Regions from separate parts of the Stenotrophomonas maltophilia genome, predicted to be linked through region 2. Evidence: predicted binding sites of a transcription regulator. Region 2 holds the regulator's gene; the other holds the start of a gene.
What was found. Region 2 encodes FliA, which starts transcription of late flagellar genes. Its sites were predicted from a motif close to TAAAGTTTNNCNNNCNNNGGCCGATAA; they were not measured.

Region 1 (4,197 bases), 110 kb from region 2:
CCACCGACCCCTGCCCCTGCGGCCTTCCCGCCGATTACGCCGCCTGCTGTGGCCGTTTCCATGCCGGTGAGGCAGCACCCGATGCCGAGCGCCTGATGCGATCGCGCTACAGCGCCTATGTGCGGGGGCTGGCGGACTACCTGCGCCAGAGCTGGCACCCGGACACCCGTCCGGCCGAGCTGGCGTTGGATGATGCGCCGGGCCAGCGTACGCACTGGCTGGGCCTGACCGTGCACGAACACACGGCCACCGGTGCCGACAGCGCCGAAGTGCGCTTCACCGCCCGCTACCGCGTGGGTGGCGGCAGCGCGGTGAAGATGACAGAGCACAGCCGCTTCCTGCGTGTCGACGGCCGCTGGTACTACCTCGACGCCGTGTGAGCCTCAGCCGCCGCGCACCGCCAGCACGCGCTGGCCGGCATGCGCGCGGACCTGGTTGCGGCCGCCGTCCTTGGCTGCATACAGCGCCTGGTCGGCAGCCTTGATCACCGCTGCTGGCCGCTCATCCACGCGGCTGTCCGCCAGGCCGATGCTCACCGTCACCTGCACCGTCTGCCCGCTCCCGCCGCGTCCGCGTTGCTGGCGTCCCGTTTCATCGTCGCGGCTGCGGGTGCTGCGGTCGCGCAGCTGCATGCGGGTGTCCTCGATAGTCTGCCGCAGCGCCTCGACCGCATCCACGCAGGCCGCTGCGGGACGATCCAGGAACACCACCGCGAACTCCTCGCCGCCATAGCGGAACGCACGGCCACCGTCGCCCACCCGCCCCAGCCGCGAGGCCACCAGGCGCAGCACATCGTCGCCGGTGTCGTGGCCGTGGGTGTCGTTGAACGATTTGAAGTGGTCCACGTCCACCATCGCGATGCTGTAGGTGCCGCGCGCCCGTTGCAGGGTCTCATTGAAGGCGCGGCGCCCCGGCAGGCCGGTCAGTTCATCGCGGAAGGCCATATGGAAGGACTCCTGCAGCATCGCGCCCAGCATCAGCAGCAAGGCCGCGCTGGCCAGCGCCGGCAGCAGCACCGGCTGCAGGAACACCCGCGGCAGCATCCACCACAGGCACAGCAGGGCCAGCAGCATTGCCGTGTGCAGCGGCCGCGGATGCCGCCAGGCCTGCCAGCCCAGCGCGGCGGTTGCCAGGAGGAACAGCAGGGCTGGCAGCTGTGCCAGCGCGTTCCAGTCGGCCGGAATCCAGCTCCAGTGGCGGTTGGACAGCAGATCGTGCATGCCTCGCGGTTGCTGCGTGGCCAGCAGCAGGAAGATCATCAGCGCGGTGCCACTGGCAACACCCCGCAGCAGCAGGTCGCGGCGGCGGCGGCCGCGCTCGGGCCACAACGCCAGGCCCGCGAACAGCAAGGGCAGCCAGGCCGAAATGGCATGGAAGCGCAGCGGTGTCAGCGTCGTGACATGACCGTTGCGCAGATAGCCACCCACGTCCAGGTGCAGCAGGGCGAACATCACGGCCACCACCAGCATCAGGCAGAGCGTACGCACCTGGTGGTAGAGCAGCGCAAGGCCGGCGCCGAGGCAGGCCAGCAGCCAGGGCAGGATGCGTTGGGCCGGATTGGCCACGTCTTCGTTGCCCAGTGCCGCCCACAGCACCACGGCAACCAGCACGGCGGGCAGCACGAACAGGTAATGCGCAGGCTGGCGGAGCGGATGCAGGGGCAAGCAGGAATTCCAGCGCGGTGACGACGCGGCCGCAGCATTGCCGTTAGCGGCCTCTGCACCGGCTTCTTGAATGCGGGATGGTCACGCATGTGAACGCGTTGACGTCGAACCATGACGTCGCACTCACCCTGCTGCGCAGATGCTCCCCGGATGGACAGCGCAGCCACCGCCGTCGCTGCCCCGCAGCGCGATCTCGCCCGCCAGTACGCACGTGTGCGGGACCGCAGCATGCAGTTGGCGGCCCCCCTCAGCGCCGAAGACGCCATGCTGCAGAGCATGCCCGATGCCAGCCCGAGTAAATGGCACCTGGCCCACACCACCTGGTTCTTCGAACGTTTCGTGCTGGCCGGCTTCCCACCTGCACCGGCGCATGACCCTGCCTGGGACTACCTGTTCAACAGCTACTACAAGAGCCTCGGCCCGGCCCACGCGCGGCCGCAGCGCGGGCTGCTGTCACGGCCCTCGCTGCAGCAGGTGCAGGACTACCGCCGCCAGATCGATGCGCAGGTACAGTCACGGCTGGACGCGGGTGATCTCGACGATCAGGCGCTGCAGCACCTGCAGCTGGGCCTGCAGCACGAACAGCAGCACCAGGAGCTGCTGCTCACCGACATCAAGCACGCGTTCTGGTGCAATCCATTGCAGCCGGCCTACCGCGACGACCTGCCAACCGTCCCCGGCACTGCCAGTGCACAGGGCTGGATCGAATCGCCCGAACGCATCATCACCATCGGTGCCGCAGCCTGGCCACGGCATGCCGCGTTCGCCTATGACAACGAATCGCCGCCGCATCGCGTGCTGCTGCCCTCCCATGCCCTGGCCGAGCGCCCGCTCAGCAACGCCGAGTACCGCGCCTTCATCGAGGCCGGAGGCTACCGCGAGCCACGCTGGTGGCTCAGCGAAGGCTGGGCACTGCGTGAAACCGAAGACTGGCGGCACCCGCTGTACTGGGACGACAGCCTGCAGCGCGAATACACCCTGGGCGGTTGGCGCGAACTGGACCCGCATGCGCCGGTCTGCCATCTCAGCTACTTCGAGGCCGACGCCTGTGCCCGCTGGGCCGGGGCGCGCCTGCCCAGCGAGTTCGAGTGGGAGGCTGCGGCCGCGTCTCAGCCGGTGCGGGGCCACTTCGCCGATGACGATCACCTGCACCCACAGGCCGGGCAGGGCGGTGGACTGCGCCAGCTGTTCGGCGATGTATGGGAATGGACCCACAGCGCCTATGGCGCCTATCCGGGCTTCCATCCCTTTGCCGGCAACCTCGGCGAATACAACGGCAAATTCATGTGTGGCCAATGGGTGCTGCGCGGCGGTAGCTGCGCCACGCCCCGTGGCCATGTGCGCGCCAGCTACCGCAACTTCTTCATGCCACCGGCGCGTTGGCAGTTCTCCGGCCTGCGCCTGGCCAGGGACCTCGCATGAGTACGGTGCACGACGCGCTGCAGGCATTGACCGATCTCACCCCCGGCCGCCAGCAGATCCTCACCGACGTGGTGGCCGGGTTGTCGCGCACACCGCGCCAGCTGCCGTCCAAGTACTTCTACGATGCACGTGGCTCGCGCCTGTTCGAACAGATCACCCAGACCCGCGAGTACTACCCCACGCGTACCGAGCTGGCCCTGCTTTCGCGGGTACTGCCAGACATCGCCCGCAGCGTCGGCCCGCACCTGCACGTGGTGGAACTGGGTAGTGGCAGCGGCCGCAAGACCGCGCTGCTGCTGGCCGCGCTGCGTGAACCGGTGGCCTATACACCCATCGAGATCTCGCGCGCCGCGCTGCTGTCCAGCATCGACCATCTCGCCCCGGCGCTGCCGGAGGTCGAGATGCTGCCGGTCTGTGCAGACTTCACCCGTCCCGTTGCCGTGCCCATGCCCGAACGCGAACCCGCGCGGCGGTTGCTGTTCTTCCCCGGGTCTACGCTGGGCAACTTTGAAGGTGAGGACGCGGTCGCCCTGCTGCGCGCGATGCGCCAGACCATGGGCCGTGATGGCCTGGCCCTGGTCGGCATCGACCTGCACAAGGAGCCAGCGTTGATCGAGGCGGCCTACAACGATGCACAGGGTGTCACCGCCGCCTTTACCCTCAATCTGCTGGCCCGCCTCAACCGCGAGATCGGCAGCGATTTCGATCTGGATGGCTTCCGCCATCGTGCCCGCTACAGCGTCGCGCGACTGCGCATCGAGACCGATCTGGTCAGCCAGCGGGCACAGGACGTCCATCTGGATGGCCGCACCTTCCATTTCGAGGCCGACGAACCGATCCGCGTCGAATACAGCCACAAGTACACCGACGACAGCTTCGAAGCACTGCTGCAGCCGGCTGGCCTGCAGGTCATGCAGCGCTGGGATGCTGAAGGCCCGGCCTATGGCCTGCGCCTGTTGCGCGGCATATAGCCGCCGGCAGCCGGCGCCGCTTCAGGTTCGACGGCGACGCTGCGCCTAAGATGACCCTGCAACGGCAACACGGAGGACGCCATGCCCATTCTGACCACGCTCGGCCTGGCGGCCGCTCTTGCCTCGGCACCGACAGCGCC
Region 2 (4,197 bases):
CGACGTCGCGGGCGACCTTGGGGAAGCGCGAGAACACTTTGCCCACCGGCTGCATGCGGGTACGCATCACCGCCGACTGCAGGCGCGCAGTGGCGATGTCCAGCGTCGATACGGCGCGATCCAGCTCCTCGTCGCGCAGGCGTGCACGGAGGGTCTTCAGGCGGTTGCGGGAAAGCACCAGTTCGCCGATCAGGTTGACGATCGCATCCAGGCGCTTGGTGTCCACGCGCACGGTGTGCTCGGCCTCGGCCATCGGCTTGGCCGCTGGCTTGGCTGCGGGCGCCGGGACAGGTGCCGGGCGCGGTGCGGCGGCGGGTGCCGCCGCGATGGCGGCAGCAGGCTTCGCGCCTGGCGCAGCACCGCCGTGCAGCTGGTCCAGCAGGGCTTCGAACTCGTCTTCGCTGATCAGGCCGTCGTCGGCCTTCTTCGCTGGCGCGACCGCGGTCGGCGCGTTGCCGCCGTGCAGCTGATCGAGCAGGGCCTCGAATTCGTCGTCGGTGATCAGGTCGCTGCCGCCTGCCGCAGGCGCGGCCGCAGCGACCGGCGCGGCAGTGCCACCGTGCATGTCGAACTGCGCGATCAGGTCCGGCGGCGCATAGCCCGGCTCGGTACCGGAGGACACGGCGTCCAGCATCGACTGCAGGTAGTCCAGCGACTGCTGGGCGGCGTCGAAGTGGTGGGCCTGCAGTACCGCCTGCCCGGCACGCGCGATGCCCAGGGCTTCTTCAGCGGCGTGGCACAGCTCGACCATGGCGGTGACGCCAAGGAAGCCGGCGCCGCCCTTGAGCGTGTGGTAGCCGCGGAACACCGCGTTGAGTTGCTCGGTGTCCTGCGGTGCCTGCTCCAGCGACACCAGCTGTTCGCCCAGGCGATCCAGGATTTCCTGGGCCTCGATGATGAAATCGGCAGTGATGTCGTCGGATACCGCGCTCATGCTTACAGCCCCAGATCCGACAACAGGTCGTCGGCGTCGTTCTGCGAGACCGCGTGGCGGTCCAGTCCCTTCAGTGCCGGCCCGGCCAGTTCCGGATCGGTGCGATGCTGTTCCGGCGGCAGGCCGAGTGCGCCAAAGCCCTCGTGCACGCGGCGGACGATGCCGACCACGCGACGGATGATCTGCCCGGTCAGGTCCTGGTAGCTCTGGGTCAGGGCGATCTCGGTCAGGTTGTGGCGGATGCGCTCGAGCTGCGTGTCCTGGCCCGGCTGCAGGCCTTCGGCGCGCAGTTGTTCGGTCAGGCTGCGGCATTCCTCGGCCAGGTCCAGGGTGCGGTGCGTGGCCTGTTCGGTCATCGCCACCACGTGGTCAAGGCGTGCGCAGGCGTCGTCCAGTTCACCGGCCTCGCTGGGTACGGTCGGCAGTTCACCCAGTGCCTGTCCCAGCTCGCGGGCCAGCCGCGAGAGGCCGCTCATCATCGGCTGCGTACGCAGCGCGACCAGTCCGTCGATGCGTTGCCGCCAGGCGGCTTCGTCACCGGACTCCAGGGCGTCCAGGGCTTCCTGCAGGCGCAGGGCGAGGGCGTTCTTGTCGACCGTGGTATCCATCAGGCGCTGGCCGCCAGGCGTTCGAAGATCTTGCCGAGCTTCTCTTCCAGCGTCTGCGCGGTGAACGGCTTGATGATGTAGCCGTTCACGCCGTTCTGGGCGGCTTCGATGATCTGCTCGCGCTTGGCTTCGGCGGTGACCATCAGTACCGGCAGGGTCTTCAGCTTGGCATCGGCGCGGATCGCCTTCAGCAGTTCGATGCCGGTCATCACCGGCATGTTCCAGTCGGTGACCACGAAATCGAACGGCTGGCTCTGCAGCAGCGACAGCGCGGCATGCCCGTCCTCGGCTTCGGCGGTGTTGGTGAAGCCCAGATCGCCCAGCAGGTTCTTGACGATTCGACGCATGGTCGAGAAGTCGTCGACGATCAGGATGCGCATGTTCTTGTTCAAAGCAGAGTTCCTTTGTTGTTCATTCCGGGCGGCCGGGGGCAGCCGCCTCGGGCATGTTCATTCTTCCAGGCCGGCGTCGGCGGCCTCGAAGATTTTCAATCGGCCACGCAGGCGCAGTACCGCCTGGCCATGGATCTGGCAGACCCGCGACTCGCTCACGCCGAGCACCGCGCCGATCTCCTTCAGGTTCAGTTCCTGCTCGTAATAGAGCGAGAGCACCAGCTGTTCGCGCTCGGGCAGGTGGCCGATGGCCTTGCCCAGCTCGCGGCCGAACTCGCCGCGCTCCAGCACCTGCTGCGGGGTCGGGCCGCCCTGGGCGACGGTGTCCAGCTCGCCCTGGTCCTCGATGCGCGACTCCAGGCTCAGCACCTGGCCGCGTGCGGCGTCTTCCATCAACCGCAGGTATTCGGGCAGCGGCATCTCCATCGCGGCGGCCACTTCGGTGGCGCTGGCGGCGCGGCCACTGCTCTGTTCCAGGCGGCGGATGGTGGCGGCGGCATCGCGGGCACGCCGGTGCACCGAGCGCGGCACCCAGTCGCCACGGCGGATCTCGTCGATCATCGAACCGCGGATGCGGATCGAGGCATAGGTTTCGAACGAGGCGCCCTGGTCGGCGTCGTAGCTGCGCGAGGCTTCGATCAGGCCCATCATGCCGGCCTGGATCAGGTCGTCCACTTCAACGCTGGCCGGCAACCGCGCAGCCAGGTGGTGGGCGATGCGCCGCACCAGGTCCGAGTGCTGGGCGATGACCTCGTTGGCCGCCGAGCGCTGGACCTCCCGGTACTGGGCTGCGCCTTTCATGCGGCCACCCCGCGCTGCTTGAGGATGCGCTCGAGGAAGAACTCGACGCCGCCACGCGGTTCGGTCGGCGCCTGCCAGCGTGCGGTGCGGCGCGCGATCTCGGTGATCGCCAGCGCGGCCGGGCTGGACGGATAGGCCTTCACCACCGGCTGCTGGCGCTGCACCGACAGGCGCAGCCAGTCATCCTGCGGCACGCAGCCCAGGTAGTTCAGCGAGACATCGGCGAGGAACTTCTCGCAGACGCGGGTCAGCTTTTCGTACAGCACGCGGCCCTCGTTCGGGTCGCGCACCATGTTGGCCACCACCTGGATGCGGTCCACGCCGCGCTCGCGCGAGAGCACCTTGATCAGCGCATAGGCGTCGGTGATCGAAGCCGGTTCGTCACAGACCACCACCACGGTGTCCTGCGCGGCCTGGCAGAAGGTCAGTACGCCGTCGGTGATGCCCGCGGCGGTGTCGACCACCATGATGTCCAGTTCACGTTCCAGCTCAGAGAACACGTTGACCAGGCCGACGTGCTCGGCCGGGGCCAGCTCGGCCATGTGCCGGCGGCCGGATGCGGCCGGCACCACCAGCACGCCGTTCGGGCCTTCGACGATGACGTCGTCCAGCGAGCAGCGACCGGCGACCAGGTCGGCCAGCGTAAAGGTGGGGTTCAGCCCCAGGATCACGTCGATGTTGGCCAGGCCAAGGTCGGCGTCCAGCAGCAGCGTGCGCTTGCCCATGCCGGCCAGTGCCACGGCCAGGTTCGCGGACACATTCGTCTTGCCCACGCCGCCCTTGCCGCCGGTCACGGCAATGGTGCGCACAGGGCCGAGCGGCTCGCTGCGGGTCGCCGACAGCGGGAAGGTCTTGGTCAGCTTGGCGTACTCACGCGACGGCATGGTTCAACTCCGGGTTGCAGGGCATATCGGCCGCTCGGCGCAAATCTTCAAGGCGAAGTACAAGATTGGCTGCACTGGCCCGGTGCAGGTCGTCCGGAACGTCCTGGCCATCGGTCACCCAGGTGATCGGCAGGGCGTGGTCCACGGCCACCGACAGGGCGTTGCCGAAGCGGCCGGTCTCGTCCAGCTTGCTCAGCACCAGGCCCTGCAGGTTGGCGGCGCCGAAGCGGCGGACCACCTCGTCCATGTCGCCGAAGCTGGTGTTGGCCGGCAGCACCAGCAGGGTGCGCACCTGGCGGGCGGCGCGCAGCCACTGCAGCTGGGCGGCCAGTGCGCGGTCGCGCGGGCCCAGCCCGGCGGTGTCGATCAGCACCAGCTTGTAGTCCTTCAGGCGTTCCAGCAGCTGGTCCAGGTCGGTGCCGCTGTTGGCTTCGTGCACGGCGATGCCGAGCTGGCGGCCGTAGCCGTACAGCTGCTCGCGGGCGCCGATGCGGGTGGTGTCGGTGGTCACCAGGGCGACGTCACGCGGCGCGTGTTTCTCGGCGAAGCGCGAGGCCAGCTTGGCGATGGTGGTGGTC

Region 1: EZ304_RS20805 (GGDEF domain-containing protein) is a predicted target of FliA. The motif match lies at 1,708-1,734, and genes of this name have one in related genera.

Annotation. Positions count from the first base shown of each region.
Region 1 covers NZ_CP037858.1:4,528,171-4,532,367, forward strand. The annotation lists gene EZ304_RS20800 (YchJ family protein) at 1-380, shown strand, start outside; gene EZ304_RS20805 (GGDEF domain-containing protein) at 384-1,664, opposite strand; gene egtB (ergothioneine biosynthesis protein EgtB) at 1,815-3,086, shown strand; gene egtD (L-histidine N(alpha)-methyltransferase) at 3,083-4,057, shown strand; gene EZ304_RS20820 (lytic murein transglycosylase) at 4,139-4,197, shown strand, end outside.
Region 2 covers NZ_CP037858.1:82,999-87,195, forward strand. The annotation lists gene EZ304_RS00335 (chemotaxis protein CheA) at 1-934, opposite strand, end outside; gene EZ304_RS00340 (protein phosphatase CheZ) at 937-1,542, opposite strand; gene cheY (chemotaxis response regulator CheY) at 1,542-1,934, opposite strand; gene EZ304_RS00350 (RNA polymerase sigma factor FliA) at 1,992-2,735, opposite strand; gene EZ304_RS00355 (MinD/ParA family ATP-binding protein) at 2,732-3,619, opposite strand; gene flhF (flagellar biosynthesis protein FlhF) at 3,606-4,197, opposite strand, start outside.